3 regions of the Arthrobacter sp. BG5 genome follow, and region 2 is predicted to be linked to each of the others. Evidence: riboswitches for the same ligand, from Rfam matches in the RefSeq annotation. Region 2 holds a riboswitch; each other region holds the start of a gene.
The links. Region 2 has a riboswitch for cyclic di-AMP ahead of AC1MBE_RS13050 (NlpC/P60 family protein). Riboswitches for the same ligand answer to the same signal wherever they lie in the genome.
Positions count from the first base shown of each region.

Region 1: it holds a riboswitch for cyclic di-AMP, as region 2 does, so the genes downstream of both, AC1MBE_RS12185 (aggregation-promoting factor C-terminal-like domain-containing protein) here and AC1MBE_RS13050 (NlpC/P60 family protein) in region 2, are expected to answer to the same signal.
Region 3: it holds a riboswitch for cyclic di-AMP, as region 2 does, so the genes downstream of both, AC1MBE_RS01975 (NlpC/P60 family protein) here and AC1MBE_RS13050 (NlpC/P60 family protein) in region 2, are expected to answer to the same signal.

Region 1 covers NZ_CM155268.1:2,618,342-2,624,847, reverse strand. Annotated here, with positions in the region: gene AC1MBE_RS12195 (response regulator transcription factor) at 1-148, shown strand, start outside; gene AC1MBE_RS12190 (HAMP domain-containing sensor histidine kinase) at 170-1,720, shown strand; cyclic di-AMP (ydaO/yuaA leader) riboswitch at 2,013-2,195, shown strand; gene AC1MBE_RS12185 (aggregation-promoting factor C-terminal-like domain-containing protein) at 2,194-2,946, shown strand; gene AC1MBE_RS12180 (glyoxalase superfamily protein) at 3,088-3,465, opposite strand; gene upp (uracil phosphoribosyltransferase) at 3,599-4,234, opposite strand; gene AC1MBE_RS12170 (phosphatase PAP2 family protein) at 4,247-5,089, opposite strand; gene AC1MBE_RS12165 (nucleoside deaminase) at 5,161-5,664, shown strand; gene AC1MBE_RS12160 (DNA glycosylase AlkZ-like family protein) at 5,698-6,506, opposite strand, start outside.
Region 2 covers NZ_CM155268.1:2,807,749-2,814,254, forward strand. Annotated here, with positions in the region: gene AC1MBE_RS13030 (MFS transporter) at 1-103, shown strand, start outside; gene serC (phosphoserine transaminase) at 131-1,261, opposite strand; gene AC1MBE_RS13040 (iron-dependent transcriptional repressor DtxR) at 1,590-2,282, shown strand; cyclic di-AMP (ydaO/yuaA leader) riboswitch at 2,403-2,646, shown strand; gene AC1MBE_RS13045 (M23 family metallopeptidase) at 2,651-3,469, shown strand; cyclic di-AMP (ydaO/yuaA leader) riboswitch at 3,617-3,775, shown strand; gene AC1MBE_RS13050 (NlpC/P60 family protein) at 4,040-4,828, shown strand; gene AC1MBE_RS13055 (HNH endonuclease) at 5,113-5,613, shown strand; gene mobA (molybdenum cofactor guanylyltransferase) at 5,667-6,392, shown strand; gene AC1MBE_RS13065 (DUF6457 domain-containing protein) at 6,376-6,506, shown strand, end outside.
Region 3 covers NZ_CM155268.1:443,557-450,062, forward strand. Annotated here, with positions in the region: gene AC1MBE_RS01970 (dihydrofolate reductase family protein) at 189-746, shown strand; gene AC1MBE_RS01975 (NlpC/P60 family protein) at 873-1,649, opposite strand; cyclic di-AMP (ydaO/yuaA leader) riboswitch at 1,654-1,846, opposite strand; gene AC1MBE_RS01980 (hypothetical protein) at 2,020-2,274, shown strand; gene AC1MBE_RS01985 (DNA alkylation repair protein) at 2,271-2,951, opposite strand; gene AC1MBE_RS01990 (choice-of-anchor D domain-containing protein) at 3,051-6,506, opposite strand, start outside.

The sequences.
Region 1 (6,506 bases), 190 kb from region 2:
GGACCGGGTCTGGGACTACGACTTCGGCGGCCAAGCGAACATCGTGGAGCTCTATATCTCGTACCTCCGTAAGAAGATCGACGCCAAGCACGCACCGATGATCCACACCGTGCGCGGCGCCGGCTACGTGCTGAAACCGGCGGACTGATCCGTGCCCACACTTTCCGGCGTGACCCCCGTACCCGGGCACGACTGGCGCAACCCGTCCACGTGGCACCTGCGCACCCGGCTGGTCCTCGTCGCCATGGGACTGCTCGTGGCCATCTGCGGGGCGGTGGGGGTGTTCAGCTACGCCTCGATGGACGTCTTCCTCACCCAGCAGCTCGATAGGCAGCTCGCGGGAGCCGCGCACCGTTCCAGCGAGTTCGGCCGGCCGGAATCCGACAACCCGGGCGGCCGCCCGGACCCCCTCGAGGCCCGGGGGCAGGGCATCGGCACGCTCAACGCACGCGTGCTGAACGGCACCGTGGCAAGCGCCGGTTTCCTCGCCGGAGACGCCACCCGCGAGAGCCTCTCCTCGGCGGACAACGCCGTCCTCCTGGCGCTCACCCCGGACGGTGCGCCCGTGAACCGCAGCCTTTCGGCCGGCGACTACCGGCTGACCGCGGTACGGGCCCCCTACGGCGACATAATTGTCACCGGACTCCCGCTGGCGGAAAAACAAAACACGCTGGCCTCGCTCGTGTGGACCCTGGGGGTGGTGTCCGCGGGCGGCCTGGTCCTGATCGGCCTCGCCGGCACCGCCGTCATCCGCCGCACCATGAAGCCGCTGGAACAGCTCTCCGAGGTGGCCACCAAGGTCTCCCGCCTGCCGCTGGACGCCGGCGAGGTGGCGCTGGGGGTGCGGGTGCCGGCGTCGGCCGCCCATCCGGGAACCGAGGTGGGCAGCGTGGGTTACGCGCTGAACCAGATGCTGGAGAACGTTTCCAGCGCCCTTGAAGCGCGGCAGGAGAGCGAGATGAAGGTGCGGCAGTTCGTGGCCGACGCCTCGCACGAGCTCCGCACACCGCTCACCGCCATCCGCGGCTATACGGAGCTGATGCGGATGACCGAACACTTCACGCCCGACGGGGAAAAGTCCCTGGCCCGGGTCCAAAGCCAGTCCGAGCGGATGACCACCCTGGTAGAGGATCTGCTGCTGCTCGCGCGCCTGGACGAGGGGCAGCCGCTCAAGCTCACCGAGGTCGACCTCACCCAACTGGCCGTCGAGACGGTGAGCGACGAAAAAGTCATGGCCCCGGACCGCATCTGGCAGCTGGAACTCCCGGGCGAGCCCGTGCTGGTGCGCGGCGACGCGGCCCAGCTTCACCAGGTCATCGCCAACCTCCTCTCCAACGCCCGCAAGCACACGGAGCCGGGGACGAAGGTGGTCACGGGCGTCACGCGGTCGGCGGACGGCAGCGCCGTGGTCACCGTGACGGATAACGGCACCGGCATCGCCCCCGAATTCCTCGGCCGCGTCTTCTCCCGCTTTGCCCGGGCCGACGCCGCACGCACCAACCCGGCGGCCGGATCGGCCTCCCGCCCGTCGCCCCGTCCTGGGGGCGCGACGGCGGGCACGACGGCGGTGGCGACGGCGGCGTCCGAGGGAACCAGCGGCCTCGGCTTGTCCATTGTGCAGTCGATCGTGGCGGCGCACGGGGGAACCGTCGAGGTCACGTCCCGGCCGGGCCGGACGGAGTTCGCCGTCCGGCTGCCCGCGGTGCCGCCGACGGCGTAGCCGGTCCGGACTTCCACAGCCCCCGCAACACATCCTGACCGCACCGGACCCGGCTGACACGCAACTCCCGGGTGGTCCGCACACCCCCGCCCCGCCGTTTCGACGGTTCCGTGCCCGTCCGACGCTTAGCACCATCGAAGCCGCAGGGAACCGTCGAAACGGGCCTGCCCGCCACGGACCCGAAGGCAAGACGCCACTCCGCCGCGGGGGTGTGCCGTTACCTAAATGTGACATCTGACTGGAAGTCCGGTACCGTTTTAGGGTGCGGTCATCGATCTAGCCGCATATCCGGGCTGACGCCAAACTCTGCCGCTTCCCGGATTCCCATGGACCAGGCAGAGACGGGGAACCCAGAGTTCCCGGGCATTCTGCATCCATGCACCCTTGGGGTTAAGCCGCCACGTCGAGATTCCGTGCGGCCGGATTTCGCATCCGAACCCGACAGCTAACTCCGTAGGCGTTGAGAGGCGAACATGACTGAATTCAAGGCTCCCGCGCGCCCAGAAGGCGCTAAACGCACGTCCGACGCCGAGAGCGCCCGCCACCGGGCCGAGCCGGCGAAGCGCACTTCGGCCCTGTCCCGCGCCGGCCTCAGGACAAACGGCAAGCGCGCCGCCGTCGTGCTATCCGCTTTTGCGGTCCTGCTGGGGGCAGGCGCCGCGGGCCAAGCGTCCGGCACGGCCGCGCACACCGCCGACGCGGCCAAGGACACTGCCGCGTCGCTGCAGACCCTGGACTTCGAACGCGTCGGCAGCAACGCTCCTGCATCCCCGGCCGCCGCGAACGTGGAGGCCCAGGCGGCCAAGGTCGCGCCCGCCAAGGCGAAAGCCCCGGCCAAACCAGCTGCCAAGGCCCCGGCCCCGAAGGCCAAGCCCGTGAAGGCCCCGGCGCCCGCTCCGGCGAAGCCGGTGGCCGTCGACGACCCCGCCGGCGCGCAAGCCTATGCCGCCGCCCAACTGCCCGCCCACGGCTGGGCAGCCAGCGAGATGCAGTGCCTGCTGAAGCTGTGGACCAAGGAATCCGACTGGAAGACCACGGCCACGAACCCCAGCAGCGGCGCCTACGGGGTGGTGCAGTCCCTGCCCGCCGAGAAGATGGCCAGCGCCGGCGCTGACTACCGGACCAACTACCGGACCCAGATCAACTGGGGCCTGCAGTACGTGCAGGACCGCTACGGCTCACCGTGCGGCGCCCTGAACTTCCACTACGCGAACAACTGGTACTAAACCACACGCACCGCGGGCCTTGGGCCCGCTAGAAGAAGACCCCGGATCCACAGGATCCGGGGTCTTCTTGTGCCGGCCACGGCACGGTGCCCCAATGCCGGCTGCGGGCAGTGGCACCCACCTGCGGGCAGTAGCGGACGCCTAGCCGGCGGAACGGTTGGGGATGTATTGCACCGCCCATTTGTTGCCGTCGGGATCGGCGAAGTACACGAAATGCCCCCACTCCTGGACGTCGACGTCACTGACGTCCACACCGTTGTCCTTGAGTTGCCGGTGCGCCGCCTGGATGTCGTTGACCACCAGTTGCAGGCTGGGGGCGGTTCCGGGCGGGGCATCGTTGAGGCCCTCGCCAATCGCGATCGAGCAGCCGGAGCCCGGCGGGGTCAGCTGGACAAACCGGATGCCGTCCGAGGGGCGTTCGTCGTAGTCGGCGTTGAAGCCAACCTTGTTCACGTAGAAGTCCTTGGCCCGGTCCACATCGGACACGGGGACGAACACGAGTTCAAGTTTCCAGTCCATGGGCACAGGCTAGTCCCGGACGCAGGCCGCCGGAACCCTTGACCTTCGAAGGCCGTGAACGGGACCGGCGGTGCGTGCATGCGCCCGGCCCTGGACCGGCGGCGCCTTGACCTTCGGCGCTACACGGTGCGGCTTAGACGGCGATCCCGTACAGGCGGTCTCCGGCGTCGCCCAGGCCGGGCACGATGTAGGACTTCTCGTTCAGCTTCTCGTCGATGGAGGCCAGCACAATGGTCACGTTGGCGTCCGAGAGCTCTTCCTCCAGCTTGGCCAGGCCCTCCGGGGCGGCCAGCAGGCAGATGCAGGTGACGTCGGAGGCGCCGCGCTTGAAGAGGAACTTGATCGCCTCGCGCAGCGTGCCGCCGGTGGCCAGCATCGGGTCCAGCACGAAGATCTGGCGGTCCGTCAGGTCCTCGGGCAGGCGCTCGGCGTAGGTGATGATGTCCAGCGTCTCTTCGTCGCGGGCCATGCCCAGGAAGCCCACTTCGGCGGTGGGGACCAGCTTGGTCATGCCTTCCAGCATGCCGAGCCCGGCGCGCAGGATCGGGACCACCAGCGGGGTGGGTTTGGTGAACGCGGTGCCGATGGTGGTGCTGACCGGCGTCTCGATGGTCACCGGTTCGGTGCGGACGTCCCGGGTTGCCTCGTAGGCTAGGAGGGTGACGAGCTCCTCGGTGAGCTGGCGGAAGACCGGGGACGGGGTGTTCTTGTCCCGCAGAACGGTGAGCTTATGGGCGACCAGCGGGTGGTCCACAACGAGAGTGCGCATGGGTCAAAACTATCACCCGGACGCCGAGGACCGTCCCGCGGAGCCGGGGGTATCGGCGTCGGCGGCGGCACCAGCGGCGGCGTCGTCCGGGGCGGGGTCGCGCAGGTGCGCCTCGTTGTCGAACGTCGGCGCGGGGCCGGTGTGCTCGCGGTGCCGCAGCACATGGAACAGCCGGTGGGCCAGGATCACGATTCCCACCCAGCCCAGTCCCAGCGCCCAGCCGAAGATCACATCGGTCATCCAGTGGTGGCCCAGAAAGACGCGGCTCATGCCCATCAAAAAGATGAACACCGCGCCGGCCGTGATGAAACCCACGCGGGCAATGGTGCGCTGCACCTGCAGGCAGGCAAGGTAGACCACCAGCCCGATCACCACCGTGGTGTTGAGCGTGTGGCCGCTGGGGAACGACGGCGAATCCTCGTAGGGCGGCACCGCGTCGGCGTGGTCGGGGCGGGTCCGGCCGATCAGTTTTTTGCCTACCGTCGTGGCGGTAATCGACGCGGCGGCGGCGCCCCCGATCAGGATCAGCGGCCGCCAGGTCCGGGAGACCCAGATCAGCCATGCCGTCAGGATGCTGGCCAGGATCGGCATGCCGATGCCGCCGCCAATGTTGGTGAAGCCGGTGACGAACGCGTCCAGGCCGGGGCTGCGCAGCTGTTGCATGAACCCCAGCGTGGGCTTGTCCAGGCTGGCCAGGCCGGCGTCGTCCACGACGTCGTCGTAGACTTCCGCGCTCGTCAGCGCCAAGGCGACGACGACGACGCCGCCGATCAGCATCGTGATCCACAGCGCGGCGTACGGGACCACCCACCTGCCCCAGCGCCGCATCAGCCAGCTCTCAGTCTTGGTGCTCAATGCCGTCTCCCGACTTCCCGGTGCACCCGCCAGGTGCACAGCTTGCTTAGTGTCGAAACTATCATTGAGCCATGACTACCCCCGAGCCCCGCCATGCCGAATGGATGGGACTGGCCCTGGCCGAGGCGCGCCGGGCGCTGGCCACCGCGGACGTGCCGATCGGCGCCGTCGTGATCGGCCCGGACGGTTCGGTGCTGGGCGCAGGACGCAACGAGCGGGAGGCGCTCGGGGACCCGACGGCGCACGCCGAGATGGTGGCGATCCGGGAGGCCGCGGCCCGGCTGCGTTCGCGCCGCGCCCTGGCGGGCCTGCACGACGACGGCTGGCGGCTGGAGGACTGCACCCTGGTGGTGACGCTGGAACCGTGCGCGATGTGCGCCGGCGCCGTGGTGCTGGCCCGGATTCCGCGGGTGGTCTTTGGCGCCTGGGACGAGAAGGCGGGGGCCGCCGGCTCCGTCTTCGACATTCTCCGCGAGCGCCGGCTCAACCATTGGGTGGAGGTCTACGCCGGGGTCCGGGAGCAGGAGTGCGGCTCGTTGCTGCGGGATTTCTTCGCCGGCCACCGAGGCGCCTGATGCTCCCGCGCCTCACTTAGCGCGATTCCACGGCTACCGCTCGGCGGTGGCCGTGGTGGACGCCCGCAGCGCGTCGATCCGCTTCTGCCGGGACGCGGGCGAGTCCAGGCTGAAGGCGCGGAAATCGCCCAGGTCCTCCCTGATCCAGGCCTCCACCTCGGCGATCCGCTGAGTCACGGCCGCCGTCGGTGTGCCAAACACCCAGGCGGCGAGCTCCTCCCGGCCCGGATCGTACTGCCACAACCCGATGATCCGGCCGCGGTCCACGATGGGATGGTCCGGCAGGTCGGCCTGCAGCGCGAGCGAGCCCAGCGCCTTTTTGTCCTGGTCCTCCGCGGCCAGCAGCTCCGCCGCGTTCCGGCGCAGCAGCACCAGCGAGTCGGTTCCGGCGAGCAGCTGGATTTGTTCCGCGGCCGGTTCCTCGAAGGCGGCGAGGCGGTCGACGTCGTCGGGCAGCATCCAGAGCGGGTCCCCGCCGGCGGCGGTAGGGACCTCGACGGCGTCGACAGCGGCGAGCGCCGCTTTGCTCTGCGCAACCGTGAAGCCGGTGAACCACTGCGACTGTTTGAAGGTGGCTCCTCCGGTCCAGCCGAGGTAGCGGCGGATCAGTTCCGCGCGGATTTCCTCGTCACCGAGCGTGCTCGGCGACAGCCCCCACGGCTCGTAGGCGTAGCGCTGCTGGTCCAGCCGGCCATTGGCGGGGACGCGGCGGATCCGCCCGTCCGCCTGCAGGATGCCCAGCGCGGTGGGCAGCGTGGTCGTGGCACCCTTCTTCTTGCCCTCCTCGCCGAGGTTGCGAACCGAATCGCCGAGTTCGTCCTTGAGTTGCCGAGGGTCCATGG
Region 2 (6,506 bases):
CCCCGGCAACGCTCTTCGGGAGGAAAACCGGGCGGAAAACCGGGCGGAAAACCCGAACGGCGCCGCCCGGGAGGAAAACCCGGACGACGCCGTCGGCCGCTGATCCGTCCCGGCAGGGACGGCGGCGGCGCTACTTCTTGAGTTCGCCGACGACGAAGTCGATGCACTCGAGCAGCGCGGAGACGTCGTCCGGCTCGATCGCCACGAAGGTGGCGATGCGCAGCTGGTTCCGGCCCAGCTTGCGGTACGGCTCGGTATCCACCACGCCGTTGGCGCGCAGGACCTTGGCGATGGCCGCGGCATCGATCGAGTCGTCGAAGTCGATCGTGGCAATCACGTTGGACCGGTCCTCGGCCCTGGCCACGAAGGGGGTCGCATAGGAGGAGGCCTCGGCCCAGCGGTAGATGCGGCCCGCCGAGTCGGCGGTCCGCGCGGCGGCGAAGTCGAGGCCGCCGTTGGCGTTGAGCCACTGCACCTGCGCGTCCAGGGTCACCAGGGTGGCCAGCGCCGGAGTGTTGTAGGTCTGGTTCAGCCGCGAATTGTCGATCGCGGTCTGCAGATCCAGGAAGTCCGGAATCCAGCGGCCGCCGGCTTTGATCCGGGCGGCGCGCTCCAGCGCTGCCGGGGAGAACAGCCCCAGCCAAAGGCCGCCGTCGGACGCGAAGTTCTTCTGCGGCGCAAAGTAGTAAACGTCGGACTCGGCGACGTCCACGTCCAGGCCGCCGGCGGCGGAGGTGGCGTCCACCAGGACGAGGGAACCGGCATCGGCGCCGGGCACGCGCTTCACCGGCGCGGCGACCCCGGTGGAGGTCTCATTCTGCGGCCAGGCGTAGGCGTCGACGCCGGCCTCGGCCTGCGCCTCGGGGCGGGTGCCGGGCTCGGACTTGATGATCGAGGATTCGGCGAGGAACGGTGCCTTGTTGGTCGCCGCGGCGAACTTCGAGCCGAACTCGCCGAAGGACAGGTGCTGGGCCTTGTTCTCCACCAGGCCGAAGCTGGCGATGTCCCAGAACGCCGTGGACCCGCCGACGCCGAGGATGACCTCGTAGCCGTCGGGGGCGCGGAAGAAGTCACTCAGACCGGTCCGGACCGACCCCACCAGGTTCTTCACCGGCGCCTGGCGGTGCGAGGTGCCGAGCAGCTTCGCCGACGCCGCGGACAGGGCCTCCATCTGCTCCGGCCGGACCTTGGACGGCCCGGCGCCAAACCGGCCGTCCTTGGGAAGGAGGTTCGCGGGGATGGTGATGCTGGTGTCGCTCACAGTGGCTCCAATTTTTCGGCTGGGTGCGTGGCGTGGCTCGGACGGGCCCCGCGCCGGATTCGGCCGGACCCGCTCTATATTCTGCCCGACGGCCACGGCCGGGCGGGAAAACCGTCCGTCACAGTCCGGTCATTGACGCGGACGCGGGAACCGGACACGCGGCCGGTTCCGGCGTCGGAAGCAGGTCCACGGAAGAGCGGACAAATTATCCGGACTAATTCAAAATAGGCTAGGCTGTGCGGTGACGTACGGCGGATCTCGCCGGGGCGCATCCTGCACGCTGTACGGTGGGAATGACGCAAGGACGGCGCTCGAGGAGCTGAGCTGAATGACGGATCTGATCGACACCACCGAGATGTATCTTCGGACCATCCTGGAACTTGAAGAAGAGAACATCGTCGCCCTCCGCGCCCGCATCGCCGAACGGCTCCGTCATTCCGGCCCCACCGTTTCCCAGACCGTCGGACGGATGGAACGGGACGGACTCGTGGTTGTTTCCGGGGACCGGCACCTTGAACTGACCGACACGGGCCGGAAACGCGCCATTGAGGTCATGCGCAAGCACCGCCTGGCCGAGCGGCTGCTCGCCGACGTGATCGGACTCGACTGGGCGTACGTCCACGAGGAAGCGTGCCGCTGGGAGCACGTGATGAGCGAACGCGTCGAACGCCGCATCTTCGAAATGCTGGACCACCCGACCGTCTCCCCCTACGGGAACCCGATCCCCGGCCTCGCCGAACTCGGCGGGCTCCCGACGGCGGAACGCGGCGGGGTGGTCAACCTGCTCGAGGCGATGGCCGGCTACGGCGCGGATTCACGGATCACCGTGAACCGGCTGGCCGAGCCGATCCAGGTGGAGCCGGAGCTGCTGGTCCAGCTCGACGAAGGCGGAATCCGTCCCGGAGCCAGGGTGTCACTGGAGCGTGTGGGAGAGTACATCTCGGTCCGGGTGCCGGACATTGAAGGCGCGCTCGAACTGCCGCCCGAGGTCGCCGCCCACGTGTTCGTTACGCTCGGGTAACCTCGGCTCCTCCTGTATCCGCGGACCCGCTGTCACGTTATGCACAGGCGAGATAACGGAATTATTACCGCTTGCCTTAATCCCCTATAGTTGATGACTAGCACCGATACTAAAGCGTTATCTGATCCGAAGCCGAGCTCTGCCAGCGGACCAGTAAGCGAGTCACCTTCTGGCAGAGGCGGGGGAACCACAACCGGCTGCTGATTCAGCAGCCTTGGGGTGAAGTCCGCTAGCGGCGAGCAAACACCATGAGGGATCCGCTGAGGACGCCCCTGTGTCTGGATGCTTGCACCGGCGGACCGGGTCTTTGATCTCTCTGACCCGAATCCGACAGCTAACTTCGCAGGCTATCCAGAGAGGAACCCTTCTTGACCACCCAGACCGTCAGGGGCCGCCGTCGTGCGACCGGTCCCGCTCCGGAGCCGCGCCCGGCCGCCGTCGTTCTCACCGAGCGCCCGCGCGATGCGCACCGCGACGAGCGCCGCGGCCGGCGCAGCCCGTTCCGCCAGGTAACCGACTTCGCCGCCGTGAGCGGTGTGGGTCAGAAGGCCGGCATCGCCCTCGCGGCCACCGGTCTGGTCCTCACCGTCGCCGTTCCGGCCACCGGCCCCGTGATGGCCACCGAGGCCGGCAAGGCTGGCTCGGTTTCCGCCGCAGCGCAGCCCGAGGTCAAGGCAGCGGCCGCCGAAATCAACTTCAACCGCACGGCGGTCACCACCAAGGGCGACCCGGACAGCAAGCTCAAGCAGCTGCTCAGCGCCCAGTCCGTGGGCACCATCACCCGTGCGGCCTCGGCCGGCAGCCTCGGGGCCCCGCTGGACGCCATGGTCACCGCGTCGCCGTTCGGCTACCGGGTCAGCCCCATCACAGGCGCCGTTGGCGAATTCCACCGCGGCCAGGACTATGCCGCGCAGTGCGGCACCGCGGTGCACGCCGCCGCGAGCGGCACCGTGACTTTTTCCGGCTGGCACCCCTACGGGGGCGGCAACCGGGTCGTGATCGACCATGGCAACGGCCTGGAGACCACGTACAACCACTTATCGTCCTCCAACGTCCACGTGGGCCAGCAGGTCTCGCGCGGCGATGTGGTGGCGATGAGCGGAACCACCGGCGCCTCCACCGGCTGCCACCTCCACTTCGAGGTGATGGTCAACGGGGAAGTCGTTGATCCGCTGGGCTGGCTCTAAGCCGACCCGAGGGACGACTCGCATTTCTGTGACACGCCGTGATCTGAATGTGACATTGAGTCCCAACTGTTGTACCGTATGAAGCACGCCAACTTCTCCGAAGTTGGCGCTCTTGAGTGGATTGCCTAACTCTGCCACCGCTCAAGGTCCGTTCGCATGACATCGTCTGGCAGGGGCGGGGGAACCAATTTTGGTCTTCGCAAGAAGACCTTGGGGTTAAGTCGCAAAGCTTCCCAGGAAGCGGAGCGGCCGGGTGACTCCCATCCGAATCCGACAGCTCACCTCGTAGGCATTGGGAGAGGCTACTTTCGTGTCTTCACGCCACAATGCTGCGCGTTTTCGCGCTGGCGAGGCTCAGTTGAGCCCGCTGAACTCCATGCTCCGCGTCGCCCTTGCCGGCGCCCGGGCTGGATCACGCAACGCAGTTCCCGCTTTTGGCGCGTCTTCGCAGTACACCCTTCGCTAAGAAACCCGTTTCGGGGCGATCCGGCGTACCCCCAAGATGCCGGAGCGTCCTCAGTCCCGCCTGCAAGCAGTGCGGACACTTAGGATCACGAAAGAGAGAACTAAATGACTACTCGTGCAAACATTGCACGCCACCGCGCGGAGGTCACCAAGACCAACTCGCTGGCTGTCATTGCTAAGGCCGTCGGCGACAACGCCGGTGGTATGGGTCGTCAGGCCGCGGTTATCGCTGCAGCCTCCGGCCTGGTTCTGACCAGCGGTATCGCAGCCAACGCTGCCGAGACCAACGTTCAGCGCGAATCGACGTCCGCTTCCGCCATGGAAGTACAGTCCAACGCTCCGGCCACGATCTCCGCGGCCTCCACCATCGCGATCTCCTACGAGAAGCCCGCGGTCAAGACCGCGCCGGGCCCCGTCGTCGAGGCTCCCAAGCCCGTCGTACAGGTCCAGGAAGCCAACACCGACGCAACCGCGCCGGCAGCGGGCTCCACCGCCACCGCCACCGCCGGCACCGGCGCTGCGACCACCGCCTCCGTGGCGACCAAGGCTCCGGCCGCGGTCAGCGGCATGGGCGCTTCGATCGCCGCCGCTGCCTACGCGCAGATCGGCGTCTCGCAGGACTGCACCATGCTGGCCACGAACGCACTGGCCGCCGTCGGCGTCAACTACCATGGCTGGCCGGCAGGTTACCTGTCCCTGGGCCGCACCGTGAGTGCTGCCGAGGCCCAGCCGGGCGACCTCGCTTATTACCAGAACGGCGGCATGGGCATGGCCCACATCGCCGTTTACGTCGGCAACGGCATGGCCGTCCACGGCGGCTGGAACGGTGGAACCACCGCGCTGTACAGCGTCAACGTCGGCTCCGGCCCGGTCTTCATCCGCGTCGGCGGCTAGGACCCAGTCCGGGCATCAGCCCGAAGCATCGTGAAAGGACCCCTGCCCCTGCGGCAGGGGTCCTTTCCGTTAAGCAGCAGGCCGCCCGGCTGCGGCCCTACACGGTGATGCGCGGGCGCCCGGTTGCGGCCGCCGGCGTCGCGGCGCGGGGAAACGCGGCACAGAAAAATTCGGCAATCCGGGCCTTGGGTGTTTACTCTTGTGGTGTCGATCCATAGCCCGACCATGCACAGGGCAGCCGGCCCTAGTGCCCCTGGCGGGTGCGGCCGTGAAGAGGTATGCGGATGCGCACTCTCGTTCTGAATGCTGGATATGAACCGCTGGCGGTAGTCACCTTCCGCCGGGCGCTGGTCCTTGTATTGACCGGAAAGGCCAGTGTGGTGGCCGAAGGGGACGACCCGGTGGTGGGCCCGCAGGACATCCTCGGCCGCCCGTCGGTGATCCTGCTGAACCGCTACATCAGGCCGCGCTACAACACCCTGACGGCTGTCAGCCGCAGGGGAGTGCTCCGCCGCGACAGCCACCGCTGCGCCTACTGCGGCAAGGCTGCCCACACCATTGACCATGTCCAGCCCAAATCGCGGGGCGGCGCGGACTCGTGGGAGAACCTCGTGGCGGCGTGCCTGCGCTGCAATAACGCCAAGGGCGACCACACCCCGGCCGAGATGGGCTGGAAGCTCGGCTTCGTTCCCGGGCCGCCCAAGGGCACCATCTGGCAGATCAAGGAACTGGAGAAGCCGACCCCGGCCTGGGACCCGTTCCTGCTCCCCGAAAAGGCGCACTAAGCCCCGCTCTGACGGCGACCGATCCTGCTGCTCGATGCGGCTAGGCTGGGCTGGTGGAGTTCGACGCCGTTATCCTCGCCGGGGGCCGGTCCTCCCGGCTGGGTGGTGTGCCCAAGGCCGGGCTGATGGTCGACGGCGCCACCCTGCTTGGGTGGGCGTTGCGGGCTGCCGGGGACGCCCGCCGGATCGTCGTCGTCGGCCCCGCGTCCGGTGACCTTCCGCCGGGGGTGTTTGGCTGCCGCGAGGATCCGCCGTTTTCCGGGCCCGCAGCAGCCATCGCCGCCGGCGTCTCCGCCCTCGCCGCGCAAGGCTCAGGTACGCAAGGCCCCGACGGCCTGCCCGGGGGATCTGCCGCCGACGCTCCGGCGCCGCTGACTCTGGTGCTCGCCTGCGATATGCCCCGCGTCGCCGGCGCCGTGGCGGCACTGCTGGACGCGGCGGCCGAGGGCCCGGGCGGGAACCCGGCTGGTGCGCGTAACGGTCTGGTGGCGGTCTCCGCGGACGGCCGCACTCAGCCCCTCGTCGGGCTTTATGGCACGGCCGCGCTACAACATGCTGTGGCCGACGCGGCCAGGCGGAACACCCTCGAGGGGGGTTCGGTCTTCGCCCTGCTTGCTAGTCTTGAGCTGCGGACGATTCCGGTTCCGCCCGGTTCCACGGACGATGTGGACACCTGGGATGACGCCTCCGCACTGGGGGCCGCCAGCCCGGGACCGGGCACGTCCGGGACGCTCAGGCCGAATTCGACTTTGGAGGCAAACGGTGAAAAGCCAGGATGAAACGCTTGAAGACTGGTGCCGCGCGCTGCTCCAGGCCCTTGAACTCGAGGATGTTGAGATCGACATCAATGAAGTGCTGGGACTGGCCGGGGTGGCCGCGCACTCGGTCGTGCG
Region 3 (6,506 bases), 1.4 Mb from region 2:
GCGGGCTCCCCCAATGATGCAACACTGGCCATGATTCGGCAAGATCCTGCCGAGAGGCGCCCATTCAAAGCACAGCTGCCGACATATTAGGCCTGAACGGCAGGATGTTGCCGGTGACGCCCTGCGCCCTACCCCCTCGGGCCACGGGAGGCCTATCCGCGGCAGACCGCCCGGCGAACGCTCTGGCCATGCGGAAGATCATCCTGGCCCTGCAGGTTTCCCTCGACGGCTTCATCGAGGGCCCGGACGGGGAGATTGACTGGCACCGGGTGGACGAAGAACTGCACAGCCACTTCAACGAGCAACTGGCCTCCATGGGGGCCTTCCTGGACGGCCGTGTCACCTACGAACTTATGGCCGGCTTCTGGCCGACGGCAGACCAGGATCCGTCCAGCACGCCGGCCATGGTGGAATTTGCCAAAATCTGGCGGGACATGCCGAAAGTCGTCTATTCCAGGACACTGGAGCGGGCCGACTGGAACACTACGGTGGTACACGACGTCGTCGCTGAGGAAGTACTGGCCCTGAAGGCGCAGCCCGGCGGCGACCTGGCACTGGGCGGGGCCGACCTGGCCGACGCCTTCCGCCGGCTCGGGCTGATCGACGAGTACTGGATCTACATCCACCCCGTCCTGATCGGACACGGCAAGCCGCTGTTCAAGGCTGCGGATGACAGGACCCGGCTCACGCTCGCGGGAACCCGGGCGTTCGGCAACGGCGTGGTCCTGCTGCGTTACACCCACTGAGGTGCGGCTTCGTAACACCGGCCAGGGTGCAGCGGCCGGGGTGCATCGCAGGCATGCAAAAGCCGGCGGCCGGCTGCCACGGTGGCAGCCGGTCGCCGGCTTTCGGAAGAGGCGCTGAGGCGGGTGTTAGGCGCCGGCGCGGACGAAGGTCACGCCGCCGGTGGCCGTCAGCCAGGACAGCGGGTGCTTGATCGTCTGGTTGCTGCCGTTCATGCCGCCGCTGATGACCTGGCCACCGCCCGCGTAGATGGCAACGTGGCCGGACTGGACGACCATGTCGCCGGGCTGCGGGGTGCCCACAACCTTGCCGTAGTTCATGAACTGCTGGGGACCGAGGTCGCCCACGCGGATGCCGGCAGCGCCGAGGGCCTTTTCGACCATTGCGGTGCAGTCCTGCGTGATGCCGATCTGGCTGTAGGCGGCCGAAAGCATCGCTGCGTTGACTCCGCCGGCTGCCGGGGCAGGCGCCGCGGCCGACTTCGCCTGGACGGTGATGGTGGGGGCTGCCGGAGCCTGTGCAACGACGGGCTGCGCTGCGGCGGGCGCCGCGGCGACGGCCGGCGCGGCGGCAACTGCCGGTGCGGCGACGGGCTTGGGCTGCTCGATCACGGGCGCCGGGGTGGTGGCGACTGCCGGGCGGTCAAAGCTGATCTGAACGGCGGAATCAGCGGTGACGGGCGTCGATACCTTGCTGCCAACGTCGACCGACGACGCCGGAGCGGAGTCGCGCTCGACCGGTGCAACGGCGGCGTTGGCTGCCATGCCGCTCGTGAGGACCAGGCCGGAGGCGGCAAAAAGAACCGCGGCCTGGCGGCCGATGGTGCTCGACTTGACCGAAAATGCTGAGCTCCGTCCGGCGGTTGCGTCGGACCGATGGCGCGCAGAAGTAATGCTTGAAGTCATGGTTGTAGCCTCTCCCAATGCCTGCGAGGTGAGCTGTCGGATTCGGATGGGAGGCACCCGGCCGCGGGCCCGTCAAAGCGGGCGCTGCGCGGCTTCACCCCAAGACCTGCGGAAAGTGCAGGTCAAATGTGGTTTCCCCGTCTCTGCCAGATGGTTGCATTCGGATCCCGGGCCGCGGCAGAGTTAGGCAAATCGGCTCGGGAGCGCCCGTATCGGATACAAACAGGCACCTATCCACCGTAACGGCAGCCGGCAGGAATGTCACATTCAGATAACGGGGGCCTGCTGTCGGCGGCGAAAAATCCCTAGGGTCCTGCTGGCCGCCACGCATAGGATGAAGGCATCCAGCGATCCCACCGGAGGCCCCACCATGAACAGCCACTGTGTCGCCATCTGCCAGTTGAGCGATCAGCCGCAGGAGGATTTCGATGTCAACACGGAGCTGCTGGTTCTCGAGGGGAAGGAAATCCACGTGGCGACGTGGGACGCCGAACCGCGCGACGGCGGTTTCGACATCCACGTCCTAAACGACCGGGTGGACGCGCTCGGTTTTATGGTGGTGACCGACTGGCAGTTCCTCGATGGCAAGGCGTACGCCGTGGTGGAACGCAGGTCGGAGCCTTAGGGAAGGCTGCCCGGCACTTGGTTGACGACGTCGGGGCCCGCCTCGGCGAGCAAGCGTGACAACGCTTCCCGGACCAGTCCGCTGTCGCCGTCCGGGCTGCTGCCGGAGCTGCCCTTCGCGCCGCCGGAACGGTGCGCCAGGGAAGTCCCGGCGAGCCGGACAAAGCGGTCCCAGTCGCCGTCTCCGGCCCGCAGCCCCCGCAACGGGGCCAGCACAGCAGCCCGCCGCAGCCATTCGTCCGGATCCTGGAGCCAGCGGCGCATCACGGCCTCTGCGCGGTCACGGGGTTGACCGTCCAGCCGCGCAACAAGCGGCCCCACGACGTCGATCGCCAGCGGATCGGCCAGCTCGCGCAGGCGCGCCGTGCGCAGGAAGCCCTCGACGCGGGTCAGGTCCGAGTTGTCCAGCAGTGCCAGGGACGACTGCAGCAGGACGACGGCGGCGAGCCGGCGCTCGAAGACGGGCACCGCCCACAATTCCGAGCTCAGCGCGGTGATACCGTCGCGGCCCAGGTGCCGGTAGCGGCGGAGCGCATCCCGGACGGTGCCGCGGACCGCACCGACGGAGGCGCCGTAGCTCCCCAGCTCCGGACCGCAACGGGCCTGGGCCTCGTCGGCCCGCTGCCAGGAACTTTCACGCTGCAGCGCCGCGTCGATGAAGTCACAGGCCTCGCTCATTGCTCCATTTTGACCTGCGCCAGCCGCTCGCGCCGAGCCGGGGACCTCCTGCCAGGCATCCGGCGTCCCGCACCACGCCCCGTCCCCTCTGGGCCGCCGTTAGCCGGTCACCAGCCGCGTGGCAGATATCCAGGTCAACTTCCCGCGTTGGAAGTTCGAGGCCCGGCCCACGGCAACTGAGTATTCGTCCGTAACCGGATAGCCCAGCCGTCCCCTCTCCCTGCCCAGGGACGACCACTTGGCCCGGATCGCTCCCCGAACGAAGTGGGCGCCGGTCTTCGGCGACCAATAAATCGACGCCCCGCCGGAAGCGGAGAAGTGGTTGTACCGCCCCACGCCATCAGGGGTACTCAAATCGTCGGCAATGGGGTACCCCAGCACCCCTCTCTCCCTGCCCAGGGACGACCACTTGGCCCGGATCGCACCCATAACAAAGTGCGCGCCGGTCTTCGGCGACCAATAAATCGACGCCCCGCCGGAAGCGGAGAAGTGGTTGTACCGCCCCACGCCATCAGGGGTACTCAAATCGTCGGCAATGGGGTACCCCAGCACCCCTCTCTCCCTGCCCAGGGACGACCACTTGGCCCGGATCGCACCCATAACAAAGTGCGCGCCGGTCTTCGGCGACCAATAAATCGACGCCCCGCCGGAAGCGGAGAAGTGGTTGTACCGCCCCACCCCATCCGGGGTACTCAAATCGTCGGCAACGGGGTACCCCAGCACCCCCCTCTCCCTGCCCAGGGACGACCACTTGGCCCGGATCGCACCCATAACGAAGTGCGCACCGGTCGTCGGCGACCAGTAAATCGATGCCCCGCCGGATCCGGCGAAGTGGCCGTATCGTCCCACCTTGTCCGGGGTGGTCAACTGATCCGTGGTGGGGAACCCCAAAACACCGGCAGCGCCGCCGGCGGCTTTGTAGCGGGCGTAGATGGCACCTGCGACCCAATGGGCCCCGGTGGACGGCGACCAGCAGATCACACCTTTGGTGTAGTCCTGACACTTCCCTCCCCCCACCGGGTACTCCAGAGTGAGCGACCTGCCAAGGACCGACCGCGGGTCGCCCGCATTGGTCTGGTAAGCCTTGAGGGCGATGGGATCGTCGACGCCCTTTCCGGTGAGCATCACTTTCTGTGCGCCTTGGCCGTCGTCCGCGGTGAGCAAATAGTAGGTGTCCGCGGTTCCGGCCTGTCCGGCCGCCGTCGGCTTGAATGTCACGCTCTGATGCGCGGATTCGCCTGGCGGGATCACCAGTCCTTCCGAGATTGGGGCGGTGGTTGAGAACACGCCCTGCGGCGCCTTGGCCTTGGTAATCGTCATGGGGATGTTGCCCGTGTTCGTGATCGTGAAGTCCCACGTGGCCGCCGCGCCCACCGCGACGTCGCCAAAGTCCAGCGATGGGGGCAGCTGCAGGTGCGCCGCGCCCGAAACTGCCGTCGCCGTGACCGGCACGGTCAGGGACCCGCGGTCACTGGAGACGAGCAGTTTATCGGTGACCGGGCTCGCCGTCGTCGGGCTGAAGGTAAGGGACACCGGTACCGAGGTGAGGGGCTGGATCTTCTGTCCCACGGCCGGCACCGTCGTCGGGTCGGCCTTGAGCGACGCGTTTGCCGGCAGCGTGACGCCGGTGACCGTGACGACGGTTGTGCCGGTGTTGACGACGTTGACCGTCTGGCGGCTGCTGGTCTGGGTGGGGACGTCGGTGAAGACGATCGTGGCCGGCGTCGCTCCCAAGCCGTCCTTGGTGCCCACGCCGTGGATGCCGAGGAGGTCCGTCTCGCCGTCGGCTGTCTTCACGGTCAGCGCACCGTCGATCTGGCCCGGCGCGGTGGGCGAAAAGGTCACGGGCACGCTCATGCTTGCACCTTTGGCCAGCGAACGCGGCAGGGTGAGCGTTCCGATCCCGAACGGTGCAGCGCTGGTGACGGCGCTGATGGTCACGGCCCTGGTCGCGATGATCGTCACGGTGCCCTTGCCCGTCGCGCCGACCGCGGCTGTGCCCAGGTCGGTGTTCGTCGCCCCGACGGCGGAGGTGGTCGGCGCGCCGAAGCCGAGCACGTGCCCGTCCCTGGTTCCCACGTAGACCCGGCCGTTATCAGTGGCCACCGACGAGAACTTGGACGCGGTACCCAGCGGCGCGGTGAACACCTGCTGGAGCTTCCCGCTGCTGTCCGGAATTGCCCGGTAGGCACGCAGCTCAGCGCCGACACCGGTGGGCCCGGTGGAATACACCACCCAGACAAGCGCCGAGGACGCGTTCGTGCCGTTGGAGGTCACCGAGGGAGCACCGGAGGTGTACCCGAAGGTGCCGACGGACGTCCCCACGGAAGCGAGCTGCACGCCTCCGGTGCTGGTGGGCAGCAGCTTGTGTGCGCGGAGGTAGCCCTTGTTCTCGACGGTGTAGATGTACCCGCCGTTGGTGGTCCCCAGGAACGCGGGCCTCCCCCAGACTCCGCTGTACGGGCCGGCTTCGTCCAGGACGGCGTCCCCGCCGCCGGGTCCCTGCCCCATGCCGCCGAGGTTGTCCCGGTCCATCAGGTACACCCGCCCGTCCTTGCCGGCCTGGACCAGCAGGCGCGGATGCGCCGTCGTCCCGTAGCCGTTGGGGATGGCGATGGGTGCGCCGGAACCCAGGTCGGCGTCATTCTGGTCCAGCTTGGCGTTGTTGGCGGGGCTGAAGAAGTCAGTGGCCTTGAGGTTTCCGTCGGCTCCGACCGTGACCCGAACCACCGACTCGGCGAGGGTGGCAGGCGGGGTCTTGCCCGGTCCGGGTTTGGGCGAGATCCCGTTCCCGGTGGCAAACAGGATTTGCCCGGGCCCGTCCGAGACCAGGCCTCCGCCGGACTGCCAGATCCCGCCCTCGGCGCTGCTGTTACCGGATTCAGTGGCCCACATGGTGGTCTGCCGGCCCGCGGTGGACACGCCGACGACGTAGCCGACGAAGGGGGCCCAGTCGCAATGGCTGGCGAAGCCCGCGTACACGACGCCGTTCATCAGCAGCAGCCCCGGGCGCTGCATGGCGGTCATCGCGTTGAAGGGGCGCGTCGGATCGTTCGTCGGTGCCCCGCTGATCATGACGGGGAATCCGGGCCGTTCGGCGCCCGTGACCCGGTCCAGTGAGTGCATGTACCAATGCGGCAGCCGGGCGCTCGTTCCGTCGTTTTTCTTCGCGAGCAGGAAGACGCTGTTGGTTGCCGGGTCGAAGACCGGTGTGGAGGTGATGCCGATGTTGGGCGTGAGGTCACCGCAGCTGACCGTCGACGCCGGCCAGGCCGGTCCGAGGTTGCGCCGCCAATTCACCGCGCCGGTGGAGCCGTTCAACCCGTACACATTGTTGTTCTCCGTCGCGGCGATCACGGTGCCGCCCACCACGAGCGGCTGGGCGTAGACCTGCCCGTCGACCGCGGTGGCGAAGAGTTTGCCGAAATTCGACGATGCGACCGAGGACGGCGTAAGAGCAGTCTCATTGTTGTCCCACCCGGTCCGGAACACATCGTGGGCGATCGTCCCGACGTCGGCTCCGGCGACACCGCCCAGGGACAGGCCGGCGAAGGT